Regions from separate parts of the Klebsiella sp. CSG-1 genome, predicted to be linked through region 3. Evidence: predicted binding sites of a transcription regulator. Region 3 holds the regulator's gene; each other region holds the start of a gene.
The links. Region 3 encodes PurR, which represses purine synthesis genes. Its sites were predicted from a motif close to CANGCAAACGTTTGCNTG; they were not measured.

Region 1: cvpA (colicin V production protein) is a predicted target of PurR. The motif match lies at 3,096-3,113, and genes of this name have one in related genera.
Region 2: carA (glutamine-hydrolyzing carbamoyl-phosphate synthase small subunit) is a predicted target of PurR. The motif match lies at 2,401-2,418, and genes of this name have one in related genera.

The regions. Positions count from the first base shown of each region.
Region 1 covers NZ_JBWNLD010000003.1:155,337-160,115, reverse strand. The annotation lists gene argT (lysine/arginine/ornithine ABC transporter substrate-binding protein ArgT) at 1-9, opposite strand, end outside; gene AC007G_RS08860 (UbiX family flavin prenyltransferase) at 283-867, opposite strand; gene purF (amidophosphoribosyltransferase) at 1,002-2,519, opposite strand; gene cvpA (colicin V production protein) at 2,553-3,041, opposite strand; gene dedD (cell division protein DedD) at 3,240-3,938, opposite strand; gene folC (bifunctional tetrahydrofolate synthase/dihydrofolate synthase) at 3,928-4,779, opposite strand, start outside.
Region 2 covers NZ_JBWNLD010000006.1:222,904-227,682, reverse strand. The annotation lists gene AC007G_RS16590 (LacI family DNA-binding transcriptional regulator) at 54-1,085, shown strand; gene dapB (4-hydroxy-tetrahydrodipicolinate reductase) at 1,230-2,051, shown strand; gene carA (glutamine-hydrolyzing carbamoyl-phosphate synthase small subunit) at 2,510-3,658, shown strand; gene carB (carbamoyl-phosphate synthase large subunit) at 3,675-4,779, shown strand, end outside.
Region 3 covers NZ_JBWNLD010000009.1:23,737-28,515, forward strand. The annotation lists gene sodB (superoxide dismutase [Fe]) at 1-238, shown strand, start outside; gene AC007G_RS20290 (MFS transporter) at 284-1,444, opposite strand; gene cydH (cytochrome bd-I oxidase subunit CydH) at 1,608-1,697, opposite strand; gene purR (HTH-type transcriptional repressor PurR) at 1,993-3,018, shown strand; gene punR (DNA-binding transcriptional activator PunR) at 3,037-3,948, opposite strand; gene punC (purine nucleoside transporter PunC) at 4,058-4,779, shown strand, end outside.

The DNA of each region.
Region 1 (4,779 bases), on a different contig from region 3:
CTTCTTCATACAATACCCTTAAGTGTCGTGATGTTGTTATATGGTGCGTTGTTTCGTTATGTGTAGCCGACTCATCCTGCAGGTTTTATGCCATCTTCTCAGTGCGTGCTGGAAACAGCGTTAAATTTGTTAATATAAAGTTGCAGGATTGTCTTAAGAGGGAAGATAACAGCATTGACGGACAAACCGCAGTGGCCGAACGCAAAAAAACAAATTAAATGTTGAGGATTTGATCGAGGCGACAAAATTGCACTGCGGAGGCGCAAAAGTTCACGGCACGCACTACTTTAGTGCGTCCGAAGGTCCCTGCCAACGGGTAAACAGATCCTGCGGGAGGGTAATATCGAACTGATCGATAACCCGGTTGACGGTCTGATTAATCACATCATCGAGGGTTTGCGGGCGATGGTAGAAGGCCGGAACCGGCGGCATAATCACCGCTCCCATCTCTGCCGCCTGCACCATCAGGCGCAGATGCCCGAGATGGAACGGCGTTTCCCGCACGCACAGTACCAGCGGACGACGCTCTTTGAGGACCACGTCCGCCGCGCGGGTCAGCAGACCATCGGTATAGCTGTGAACAATGCCAGAAAGCGTTTTCACCGAGCAAGGCAGAATCACCATTCCGGCCGTCTTGAACGACCCCGACGAGATACTGGCGGCGATATCGCGCGCATCATGGACCACATCCGCCAGCGCCTGCACTTCCCGCAGAGAGTACTCGGTCTCCAGCGCCAGCGTCTGCCGCGCTGCCTGGCTCATGATCAGATGCGTTTCGACATCAGGCACATCGCGTAAAATCTGAAGCAGTCGCACACCGTAAATGGCGCCGCTGGCGCCAGAGATACCAATAATAAGTCGTTTCACGATGATGCCCTCTTCCACATAATGGGGCAGACTTTGCCGGATTATAGCAGCGGACGCAAGCCTTGCGGCCACGCGTTAAGAACACAAAAGCCCGCGGTCATATGACGGCGGGCTTTTCACAACGCCAGGGTCAATTAGCCTTCGTTATGCATCTCTAAATTTTCCACTTCGTTCAGACGCTGCACCGCTTTCGCATCGTCATTACGTAAGGAATCGAGATAATCGAGGTACTGCTGGTCCACATCCTTAGTGACGTATACGCCGTTAAATACCGAACATTCAAACTGTTGAATATCCGGATTTTCCACACGTACGGCATCAATCAGATCGTTCAGATCCTGGAAGATAAGACCATCAGCGCCAATGATCTGGCGGATTTCGTCCACTTCGCGACCGTGGGCGATAAGCTCGGTAGCCGTCGGCATATCAATGCCGTAAACGTTCGGGAAACGAATCTCTGGCGCCGCGGAAGCCAGATAGACTTTTTTCGCGCCGGCTTCGCGCGCCATCTCGATAATCTGCTCCGAGGTGGTGCCACGCACGATGGAGTCATCAACCAGCAGGACGTTTTTATCCCGGAATTCTGCGCGGTTAGCATTGAGCTTACGGCGTACGGATTTCCGGCGCAGCTGCTGACCTGGCATGATAAAGGTGCGGCCAACGTAGCGGTTTTTCACGAAGCCCTGGCGATAGGGTTTATCGAGGATTCGGGCGATTTCCAGCGCAATATCGCAGGAGGTTTCCGGAATCGGAATGACCACGTCGATGTCCAGATCTTCCCACTCGCGAGCGATCTTCTCACCCAGTTTGGTGCCCATATTGACGCGCGCGCTGTAGACGGAAATTTTGTCGATAAACGAGTCCGGGCGAGCAAAATAGACGTACTCAAAGAGGCACGGGTTGCTGACCGGATTCTCGGCGCACTGACGGGTAAACAGCTGGCCCTTCTCGGTAATATAGACCGCTTCACCCGGCGCCACATCGCGCAGGAATTCGAAGCCCAGGGTATCCAGCGCCACGCTTTCGGAGGCCACCATATACTCGGTACGACCATCGCCAACATCACGTTTCCCCAACACCAGAGGGCGGATGCCGTTCGGATCGCGGAACGCGACCATACCGTGACCGATAATCATCGCCACGCAGGCATAGGCGCCGCGGATCTGACGGTTGGTGGCGGCAATCGCGGCAAAAATGTTATCCGCTTCCAGTGGGTAATGACGGAAGTTATCCAGCTCGCTGGCGAAGATGTTGAGCAGGATTTCAGAATCGGAGGTGGTGTTGATATGGCGGCGTTTTTCTTCAAACAGCTTCTTGCGCAGCTCGTGCGCGTTGGTCAGATTGCCGTTATGCGCCAACGTAATACCATACGGTGAGTTGACATAGAAAGGCTGCGCTTCGGAGGCACTTGAGCTGCCCGCCGTAGGATAGCGAACATGGCCAATCCCCATATTGCCCTGCATACGCTGCATGTGGCGAGCTTCAAAAACGTCGCTCACCAGTCCGTTCGCCTTACGCAAACGGAAACAGTTATTTGCATCAATAGTGATGATGCCTGCGGCATCCTGGCCACGATGCTGAAGCACCGTTAACGCGTCATAAATCGACTGGTTTACCGGCATAACACCGGCGATACCGACAATACCGCACATACGTCTTTTCCTCGTTCAGCCACATCCCAACGCTTATGCTTTGGGCAAGAAACTTGACGAGCTTTGCAGATAGTCAAAAAACCATCTGATAACGAAACTGAACTGCGGGATAAGCTCTGACTTTTGCCAGTCTTCGCTTTTCGCCATACCGGTAAAGCTATCGAGAAAGAACAGAATCGCAGAGACAATCAGCACGCCACGCAGGGCGCCAAAACAGATCCCTAACACCCTGTCGGTACCCGACAGGCCCGTTTTCTCAACCAGTGCGCCAATCACATAGTTAACGATGGCGCCAACGATAAGCGTTGCGATAAACAGTATCGCGATAGCAATCCCATTGCGGACCATTTCGTCTTCAAAGCCCGTGAACCAGACAGCCAGGTAAGTGTAGTAATGACTGGCGACAAAGAAAGCACATCCCCAGGTTACCAGCGATAACGCTTCACGAACAAAGCCGCGGATCAGGCTTACCAGACAGGAAAAACCAATCACCGCTATAATGACGTAATCAATCCAGACCATAAACATCCCACGATTTACGCCCTGTCGTCCGGTTCGGGGCGCATTCTAACAGAAAAAGAAAACGTTTGCGTAGGGATTTCCGTGCCCTACAGAAATAAAAATGGCGCTGAAAAAACATTCAACGCCATGCTGCCTTGCGCCTCCTGAAAGCGCGTCAGACAGGAGCTTCGCCCCTCATCAGCGCGGCAAGGGGCAAGATTAGTTGGGGCTATATCCCATGACCACACCGCTCAGGCCGGAGATCTGTTTCAGGTCGCCAAGCTGCCCTTTCAGTTTATCTTTTGAGGTATCGGGACCGACCAGAATACGGGTAATTTTACCCTGAACCGGCGTCGAAGGCGACGTGTAGACCTTAAACCCGGAGGAACGCAGCTTACCGACGATTTCGTTGACCTTATCCGCATTCTTCAACGCACCGAGCTGTACCACATAGGCTTTGCCGGTCGGAGCAGGTATCTCTGCCGGTTTCGCCGGCGGCGTCTGGGCAACGGTTTGTTGCTGCGGCTGCGGCTTCTCAACCGGCTTCGGCGGCTGAGGCTGCGGTTTAGGCTGAGGCTGCGGTTTGGGCTGCGGCTTCGGCGCGACCACCGGCTCCTGCACATCATCGAAACTGTTGCTGTTAACCGGAATACGCGACGGATCCAATGACGGCGCAGCGGCGTCTCCCGCTCTGACCTCTTCCGCCGCCCCTTCCGGCGGTTGGGCCGGAAGGGCCTGAGTCGCCGCCGGAAGCATATCCGGCTCATCGCGATCGCCCGGTTTTGGCACCAGTGGAATGGCCGCGAACTCGTCCTGATAATGCTTTTTCTGACCGTCAAGCAGTCCCGGGAGGATAATCACCCCCAGCGCTACCAGTACAATCGTCCCGACTAAACGGTTCTGAAACTTACTCGCCACCGATTCTCCCCGCCTCTATTTCTTCCATTACATGCGCCACCGTATGGAATGAACCACACACCAGCACCGTATCTTCCGGTCTGGCATCGGCCATCGCCGCATGCCAGGCCTGAGCCACGTTGGCATAAGCTTTTCCTGCGTGCAAATGCTCCTGCAGCTGTTGCGCCGTTGCACCGCGCGGCCCCTCCAGAGGCGCACAGTACCAGCTATCCACTTCCGCCGTCAGGTTTGCCAGCGTGCCGGCAATATCCTTATCATGCAGCATACCAACAACCGCCAGCACGCGCCCCGTTTTCGACAGGCTTTTGAGACGTCCGGCGAGCCAGGCTGCCGCATGGGGGTTATGCGCCACATCGAGAATAACGCGCGGCGTTTCGCTGATTATCTGAAAGCGCCCCGGCAGCATAGCCTGTTTAATACCGTCGCGAATCGCCCGATCGCTCACCTGAAGTCGGCTGGCTCGCAGCGCCGCCAGCGCCGTTGCGGCATTTGGCAGCGGAATCTGAGGCAACGGTAAATCTGCCAGTGTCCCCTCCCCGTCACTGAATGACCACGTCTGCGCACCGGCGGCATAGCGCCAGTCGACGTCGCGACGCAGAAGCGTTGCGCCTTTCCCGGCGGCTACCTCTGCGATGGTATGGGGCATCTCCGGTTCGCCAACGACGGCCGGTTTACCGGCACGGAAAATACCGGCCTTCTCGCGGCCAATGCTTTCCCGATCCGGCCCCAGCCAGTCAGTATGATCCAGGGCGATGCTGGTTACCACCGCCACATCCGCATCAACGATATTGGTGGCATCAAGACGCCCGCCGAGACCAACCTCAAGGATCACCACGTCGAG
Region 2 (4,779 bases), on a different contig from region 3:
AATGCAATTTTTAGGTTATTCGATTAACCTTCGGTAAACGAACGGGAGAGATCATGACAACAGTGACGCTGGCACAGGTGGCTGAACGGGCAGGAGTATCTACGGCCACCGTTTCGATGGTATTGCGTAACCGCGGGCGGATTTCGCAAGCTACGCGCGAACGAGTGCTGAAGGCGCTGGATGAAACTGGCTATGTCTACAATCAGACCGCCGCCAATCTGCGTAATCGCAGCAGCAACCAGGTTGGACTGCTGCTGCATGACATCACCAACCCGTTTTACGGTGAGATGACGGCAGGCTTAAGCCATGAAATGGAGCGGCATGATTTGCTGTTATTCCTGGCAAACAGCGAAGAGTCAGGCGAGCGGCAGCAAAAGTTTGTCGACTCGCTGATGCGCAATAGCGCCTGCGGCATGGTGCTGTGCGCGGCGCGGGAAACGCCGGCCTCATTTTTTGATGCGCTGAAAAGACGCAATATTCCCGCCATTATGGTGGTGCGCCCGCTCAGCGATCCGGATTTTGATTTTGTCGGTACCGATAACTTTCTCGGCACGCAGATGGCCACGGCGCACTTGCTGAAAATGGGCCACCGACAGATTGCCTTTATCGGCGGCAGCCTGAGTTCTGGTACTCGGGCACAGCGTATTGGCGGATTCACCAGTACGCTCCTCGAGAGCGGGCTCTCGCCGCGGCCGGAGTGGATCGTCACGGCCCAGGCCAGCCAGATCGACGGCGCGAAAGTGGCCGAAGCGCTGCTGACCCGCTATCCGCAAATCACGGCCGCAGTTTGTTACCAGGACATTGTCGCGCTGGGCGTGATGCAGGCGCTGCGTAAAACCGGGCGTGAGCCGGGCCGTGATTTTGCGCTGGTGGGATTTGACGATATTACTGAAGCCGCGCTGGTTCAGCCGGCGTTGACGACCGTTTCGGTGGCGGCGAAGGAGATTGGCCGCAAAGCCGGCGAACTGCTGTATAGCCGCATTCAGGGCAATGATGAACCGCCGAAACGCATTATTTTGCCGCCGGCTCTGGTGGTCCGCGAATCCTGTGGTTTTCGGCACAGGGTTAACGCTCCGGGCGAGTGAGAAACGACGCCGGCGTATAGTTTTTACTGATATCGAACGCCGTTTGTCATAAATTTCTAATTATCGGTGTTTTACAGTAGCGGCTCATCGACGGGCTGGTTAATCTGGAAACAATTTACGTTAAGTTAACAAAAGAGAATAGCTATGCATGATGCACAAATCCGCGTGGCCATCGCAGGCGCGGGCGGCCGGATGGGACGCCAGTTAATTCAGGCCGTACAGCAGATGGACGGCGTGGCGCTGGGCGCGGCGCTGGAGCGCGAAGGTTCTTCCCTCCTTGGCAGCGATGCCGGTGAGCTGGCCGGTGCCGGTAAAGCCGGTGTCACGGTGCAAAGCAGTCTTGCGGCGGTCAAAGATGATTTTGATGTGCTGATCGATTTCACCCGCCCGGAAGGGACGTTAAACCACCTTGCTTTCTGTCGCGAACACGGCAAAGGGATGGTGATTGGTACCACCGGTTTTGATGAGGCCGGGAAACAGGCCATTCGCGATGCGGCGCAGGAGATTGCGATCGTTTTCGCGGCCAACTTCAGCGTTGGCGTCAACGTCCTGTTAAAGCTGCTGGAAAAAGCGGCGAAGGTGATGGGCGACTACACCGATATCGAAATTATTGAAGCGCACCACCGTCACAAAGTGGACGCACCGTCAGGCACCGCGCTGGCGATGGGCGAGGCGATTGCCGGCGCACTGAACAAAGATCTGAAGGATTGCGCGGTCTACAGCCGTGAAGGCCATACCGGCGAACGCGTCCCGGGGACCATTGGCTTTGCCACCGTGCGCGCCGGAGATATCGTCGGCGAGCATACCGCCATGTTTGCCGATATTGGTGAGCGTATTGAAATCAGCCACAAGGCATCCAGCCGGATGACTTTTGCTAATGGTGCCGTTCGTTCTGCATTGTGGTTAAAAGATAAGAAATCAGGCCTTTTCGACATGCGTGATGTGCTTGAGCTCAATGCTTTATAAGTTTTATTACCCATCGTGATGTGGTTATTGCATTCAATATGTAATTGATTGCAAAGGGCAATGTTTTATTGCCCTTTTTATTTTTTATCATTTCATCAATTAAAATTGATGAAATAGCTATAATCTTAAATTATCCATCCATTTTTTGTTGTGTTATTGTAAATTTTGACCATCCGGTCTACTTTTTTGTTCCTGCGCGCGCTGTTTTGCAATCTTCCTGGTCCGCAAGCGTTTTCTCTGCATAGTTTGTTGATCTTTTTACCTGCTAACGCAGTGCTGAGAGGTCAGTGACGTAAAAAGAGATAAAAAATATCGGCTTTAAGTTGACTTTTACCCGACATCTCTCCAGAATGCCGCCGTTTGCCAGAAATCCATAGGTAAGCAAATTTGCATTGATTCATGTCATGCACATGCATTAATATGCAAATAAAGTGAGTGAATATTCTCTGGAGGGTGTTTTGATTAAGTCAGCGCTATTGGTTCTGGAAGACGGAACCCAGTTTCACGGTCGGGCCATCGGGGCAACGGGCACGGCGGTTGGGGAAGTCGTTTTCAATACTTCAATGACCGGTTATCAAGAAATCCTCACTGATCCTTCCTATTCCCGCCAAATTGTCACTCTTACTTATCCCCATATTGGTAATGTCGGCACCAACGACAGCGATGAAGAATCTTCTCAGGTACATGCGCAGGGTCTGGTCATTCGCGACCTGCCGCTGATTGCCAGCAACTTCCGCAATACCGAAGACCTCTCTTCTTACCTCAAGCGCCATAACATCGTGGCGATTGCCGATATCGATACCCGTAAGCTGACGCGTTTGCTGCGTGAAAAAGGCGCACAGAACGGCTGCATCATCGTGGGTGATAACCTGGATGCGCAGCTGGCGCTGGAAAAAGCCAAAGCGTTCCCTGGCCTGAACGGCATGGACCTGGCGAAAGAAGTCACCACTTCAGAAACCTACAGCTGGACGCAAGGCAGCTGGACGCTGGCGGGCGACCTGCCGGAAGCGAAGGCGGAAAGCGAGCTGCCGTTCCACGTTGTGGCCTACGATTTTGGCGCTAAACGCAACATTCTGCGCATGCTGGTTGACCGCGGCTGCCGCCTGACGGTGGTGCCGGCGAAAACCTCCGCCGAAGAGGTGCTGAAGATGAATCCGGACGGTATCTTCCTGTCCAACGGCCCTGGCGACCCGGCGCCGTGCGATTACGCCATTACCGCGATTGAGAAATTCCTCGAGACCGATATTCCGGTATTCGGCATCTGCCTCGGCCATCAGCTGCTGGCGCTGGCGAGCGGTGCGAAGACCGTTAAGATGAAGTTCGGCCACCACGGCGGCAACCACCCGGTTAAAGATATCGATAATAATGTGGTGATGATTACCGCCCAGAACCACGGTTTTGCGGTCGACGAAGCCTCCATGCCGGCTAACCTGCGCGTGACCCACAAGTCGCTGTTCGACGGGACGCTGCAGGGCATCCACCGCACGGACAAACCGGCGTTTAGCTTCCAGGGCCACCCGGAAGCGAGCCCAGGCCCGCACGATGCCGCGCCGTTGTTCGACCATTTTATTGCATTAATTGAGCAGTACCGCCAGTCCGCGAAATAATCAGGAGAAAAGAGCCATGCCAAAACGTACAGACATAAAAAGCATCCTGATTCTTGGCGCTGGCCCGATCGTTATCGGCCAGGCTTGCGAATTTGACTACTCTGGCGCTCAGGCCTGTAAGGCCCTGCGCGAAGAAGGTTACCGTGTCATTCTGGTGAACTCCAACCCGGCCACCATCATGACCGACCCGGAAATGGCCGATGCGACCTATATTGAGCCGATTCACTGGGAAGTCGTGCGCAAAATTATCGAAAAAGAGCGTCCGGATGCGGTACTGCCGACCATGGGCGGTCAGACGGCGCTGAACTGCGCGCTGGAGCTGGAACGTCAGGGCGTGCTGGCCGAATTCGGCGTCACCATGATCGGCGCTACCGCTGACGCGATTGATAAAGCGGAAGACCGCCGTCGCTTCGATGTGGCAATGAAGAAAATCGGTCTGGATACCGCGCGTTCCGGCATTGCGCACACCATGGAAGAAGCGCTGGCGGTGGCCGCAGACGTGGGCTACCCATGCATCATCCGTCCGTCTTTCACCATGGGCGGCACCGGCGGCGGTATCGCTTACAACCGTGAAGAGTTCGAAGAAATTTGTGCCCGCGGGCTGGACCTCTCTCCGACCAACGAACTGCTGATCGATGAATCGCTGATCGGCTGGAAAGAGTACGAAATGGAAGTGGTGCGTGATAAGAACGATAACTGCATCATCGTCTGCTCGATCGAAAACTTCGACGCCATGGGGATCCACACCGGCGATTCCATTACCGTCGCGCCGGCGCAAACCCTGACTGATAAAGAATACCAGGTGATGCGTAATGCATCGATGGCGGTGCTGCGTGAAATTGGCGTGGAAACCGGGGGCTCTAACGTTCAGTTCTCCGTTAACCCGAAAGACGGCCGTCTGATTGTTATCGAAATGAACCCGCGCGTATCACGCTCCTCCGCGCTGGCATCGAAAGCGACCGGTTTCCCGATTGCCAAAGTGGCGGCCAAGCTGGCGGTCGGCTACACCCTCGATGAGCTGATGAACGACATCACCGGTGGCCGTACGCCGGCCTCGTTCGAACCGTCCATCGACTATGTCGTGACCAAGATTCCCCGCTTCAACTTCGAAAAATTCGTTG
Region 3 (4,779 bases):
AGCGAAGAACTTTGGCGCAGGCTGGACATGGCTGGTTAAAAATAGCGATGGCAGCCTGAGCATTGTCTCCACCAGCAACGCTGGCACGCCGCTGACCGGCGACGCCAAACCGCTGCTGACCGTGGATGTCTGGGAACATGCCTATTACATCGACTACCGCAACGCCCGTCCTGACTATCTGGCGCACTTCTGGGCGCTGGTAAACTGGAAGTTTGTGGCAGCCAATCTGGCGGCCTAAAACGCTAACGCAGAAGGGGCAACCCTTCTGCGAATATACCGACTGTCAGACCAACGCCTCTTCCGGCTGCGAACGCCCGCCGAACAGCACCAGCAGCAGCGCCACACCGGCAATGATCGCTCCCATCACCGGCACAAAGGCATAGCCCAGTCCGCCAGAAATCACCGCGCCACCGGCTGCCGCACCCAGCGCATTGCCGAGGTTAAACGCTCCGATATTGACCGACGAAGAGAGACCCGGTGCTTCATGAGCCACTCGCATCACCCGCATTTGCAGCGGTGGAACCACGGCGAAGGTCGCCGCCCCCCAGACCACCATACTGATTGCGGCTCCCAGCTGCGTCTGCGCCAGCAGCGGAATCGCCAGCATGATAACCATCAGCAGCAGCAGAAAACCCTTCAGCGTCCCGGAGACGGAACGGTCGGCGAATTTACCGCCGAGGTAGTTACCCAGTGAAAAGCCGACGCCAATCAACACCAGCATGGCGGTGACGAACAGCGGTGAGGCGTGCGTAATGGTGTGCAGCACCGGTGAAATATAGGTATAGAGGGTAAACATCGCGCCGGCCCCCAGCACGGTGGTCAGCAATGCGGAGAGCACCTGCGGACGAACCAGCACCGAGAGCTCCTGTTTTACGTTCGGACGCTCGCCAGCGCTGCCTTTGGGCAACGAAAACCACAGGCTGACCATCGCCACCAGCCCCAGACCTGCCGTCGCGAGGAACGACATCCGCCAGCCGATGGTCTCGCCAAGCCATGTCGCCGCCGGAACGCCGCCAATATTAGCGATAGTCAAGCCCATGAACATGGTCGCCACCGCGCTGGCCTGTTTGTGTTTCGGCACCACGCTCGCCGCCACCACCGACCCGAGGCCAAAGAAAGCGCCGTGGTTAAGACTGGTGATAATGCGCGAAATCAGCAGCGTGGTGTAATCCGGCGCCATTGAGGAGAGAATGTTCCCCAGCGTAAAGATAGCCATCAGAAAAATCAGCGCATTTCTGCGCGCGCGATGAGAGAGCAGCAAAGTCATCAGCGGCGCACCGACCATCACGCCGATCGCATACGCGCTGATCAGCATTCCCGCCGCCGGAATTGACACGTCGACACCTTTGGCAATCACCGGCAGCAGCCCCATCGGGGAAAACTCCGTGGTGCCAATACCAAACGCGCCTATCGCCAGCGCTAACAAGGGAAAGTTGATTTTCATTCAATGACTCCAGCAGACCGTCATCGGCGACGGTATCTCATCAGAAGTCAAAAGCATGACATCAATCACAAAAAAACAAAAGTAAACGAAATGGCAAAAGATTTTTGCGAAATTGATAATAATGGCGGGACATCGGGGGAAAGAGCCCTCTCCCCCGGATAAATCAGTGCAGCACCGCGGTCAGGCCGGCGGCCACGATCAGACCCAGGACAATAATCGTTGTCGTCAGCGAAAACTTTAAATCTGTATCCATCAATTTTTCCCCCAGTTATCCCCACATGAAAAGTGAGCTTGCTCATTTTTGCACAATATAGCGCAAAAATCTTCCATGTTTTAGGGTGATGCACATTTTTGCTCTTCCCCTTTGCCGCAAGATCGGACAAAATCCCACGCTAATTTGAAAGCGTATCGGCCATTGACCCCTTCCTGTCGTTCTGTGTCGTTTTCCCGACGTGATGCAATGTTGAAAATTGTATTCAGGGTGTGTATAGGCAAACGTTTACGTATCGATAATCAGACGATCAGGTCAAGGTCTGGAGTGAGAAGTAATGGCAACAATTAAAGATGTAGCGAAGCGCGCAAACGTTTCCACTACAACAGTGTCACATGTAATTAACAAAACCCGTTTCGTGGCGGAAGAAACCCGCAACGCCGTGTGGGCGGCGATCAAAGAGCTGCACTATTCCCCCAGTGCCGTTGCTCGCAGCCTGAAGGTTAATCACACCAAATCGATTGGCCTGCTGGCCACCAGCAGCGAAGCGGCCTATTTCGCTGAGATTATTGAAGCCGTAGAAAAGAGCTGTTTCCAGAAAGGCTATACCCTGATTCTGGGCAATGCGTGGAACGATCTCGAAAAGCAGCAGGCCTATCTGTCGATGATGGCGCAAAAGCGCGTCGACGGCCTGCTGGTTATGTGTTCTGAATATCCGGAATCGGTGCTCAGCATGCTGGAAGAGTACCGCCATATTCCGATGGTGGTAATGGACTGGGGTGAATCCAAAGCCGACTTTACCGATTCGGTCATCGATAACGCCTTTGAGGGCGGTTATATGGCCGGTCGCTATCTGGTGGAACGCGGCCATCGTGAAATCGGCGTGATCCCGGGTCCGCTGGAGCGTAACACCGGCGCCGGGCGCCTGGCGGGCTTTATGAAAGCCATGGAAGAAGCGCAGATCGCCGTTCCGGAAAGCTGGATTGTGCAGGGAGACTTCGAGCCTGAATCCGGCTACCGCGCAATGCAGCAGATCCTCAGCCAGCAGCATCGCCCGACGGCGGTCTTCTGCGGCGGCGACATCATGGCGATGGGCGCAATCTGCGCTGCGGATGAGATGGGGCTACGCGTGCCGCAGGACATTTCGCTGATCGGGTATGATAACGTGCGTAACGCCCGCTATTTCAGCCCGGCGCTGACCACCATCCACCAGCCGAAAGATTCGCTGGGGGAAGCGGCCTTCAATATGCTGATGGATCGTATCGTCAACAAGCGCGAAGAGTCACAGTCGATCGAGGTTCACCCGCGGCTGGTAGAGCGCCGCTCCGTCGTAGACGGCCCGTTCGTCGACTACCGTCGCTAATCGCCCGTGCGGCGCCGGTTACTCCGGCGCCCGCAGCCACTCCCGGTTTAACGTTTCACTGTCCCCCAGATAATCCAGTAGCCACGACAGCGCCGGTGACGTGTCGCTCTGCTGCCAGGTCAGGCAGCACGCGGCGTCCGGGAACGGGTTTTCCAGCGCCAGCGCGGTCCATTCACCGCGGTCAATCCACGGGCGAGCAAAATGGCTCGGCACCATCCCTACGCACAATCCCGCCGAGAGGCAGGTGGCCGAGGATTCCCAGTCCGGCACCACCACCCTTTTCTGATTGTCCAGTAGCCAGGTCGTGCGTTTTGGTAGCGAGCGGGAGGTGTCCTCCCTGACCAGCGACGGCCAGTTGCGCAACACATCATCGCTGAGCGGCCCGCTCATCTGCGCCAGAGGATGATGGCTCGCCACCACGCAATGCCAGCTCAACATCCCCATATCGCGAAAGGCGTAGCGTCCCCCCACCGGAATCGAACGGGTTGCCCCGATAGCCAGTTCCACGCGTCCGTCGGCCAGCGCGTCCCAGACACCGTTGAAAACCTCCTGAAAAACAATCAGCTCGACATCGGGAAAGTGACGATAAAAATCAACAATCATCTGGCGCATACGGGCCGGTTTAACAATGTCATCCACGGCTATCGACAGCTGACCACGCCAGCCGTTGGCTATCTGCTGACACTGCTGGCGGGTGATCTGCATTTTTTTGATAACAGATCGTCCTTCCTGTAAAAACCAGAGCCCGGCGGTGGTCAATTCGACATCGCGATGGCGGCGTTCAAAAAGCGGTACCGCCAGCCACTCCTCCAGCTGACGTACGGTATAACTGACCGCCGAAGGTACGCGGTGCAGCTCCTGCGCCGCGGCGCTAAAGCTGCCGTTGCGGGCGACAGCATCAACAACTTCGAGTGAGTATTCGGACCACATATTCTGCCTGCAAAAATTTTGAACGCATGTAGCAAATATTAGCGTTTCACAAGCCAGAATGCACTCCCTACACTCTGCGGCATCATACCTGCATCTATAAGAGAATGTTATGCAACAACCCGGGAAAGGATTTTTAGTGTGGCTGGCGGGACTCAGCGTGCTGGGTTTCCTCGCTACCGACATGTATCTGCCGGCCTTTTCGGCCATCCAGCAAGATCTCAATACTTCTGCAGCGTCGGTCAGCGCCAGTCTGAGCCTGTTCCTCGCCGGCTTCGCCATCGGGCAGCTGTTCTGGGGCCCGCTCTCGGACCGCTACGGACGTAAACCGATTCTGCTAACCGGGCTGGCGATCTTCGCTATCAGCTGTCTGGGAATGCTGTGGGTGCGTGACGCCACTCTGATGCTGGTGCTGCGCTTTATCCAGGCGATCGGCGTCTGCGCGGCGGCGGTGACCTGGCAGGCGATGGTCACCGATTATTATCCAGCTCAGCGCACTAACCGTATTTTCGCCACCATTATGCCGCTGGTGGGTTTATCGCCGGCTCTGGCGCCGTTGCTCGGCAGCTGGCTGCTTGCCCATCTGGAATGGCAGGCCATTTTTGCCACCCTTTTTGCCATCGCCCTGCTGCTGATGGTGCCCGCCCTGCGCCTGAAGCCGGTCGTCAGGCCGCAGGGTGACGTCCGCGAGAAGCTGACCTTTCTGACGCTGCTGCGCTCGCGCGAATACAGCGGCAACGTGCTGATTTACGCCGCCTGCTCCGCCAGCTTTTTTGCCTGGTTAACCGGGTCGCCGTTTATTCTCCATGAGATGGGCTACAGCCCGACCGCTAT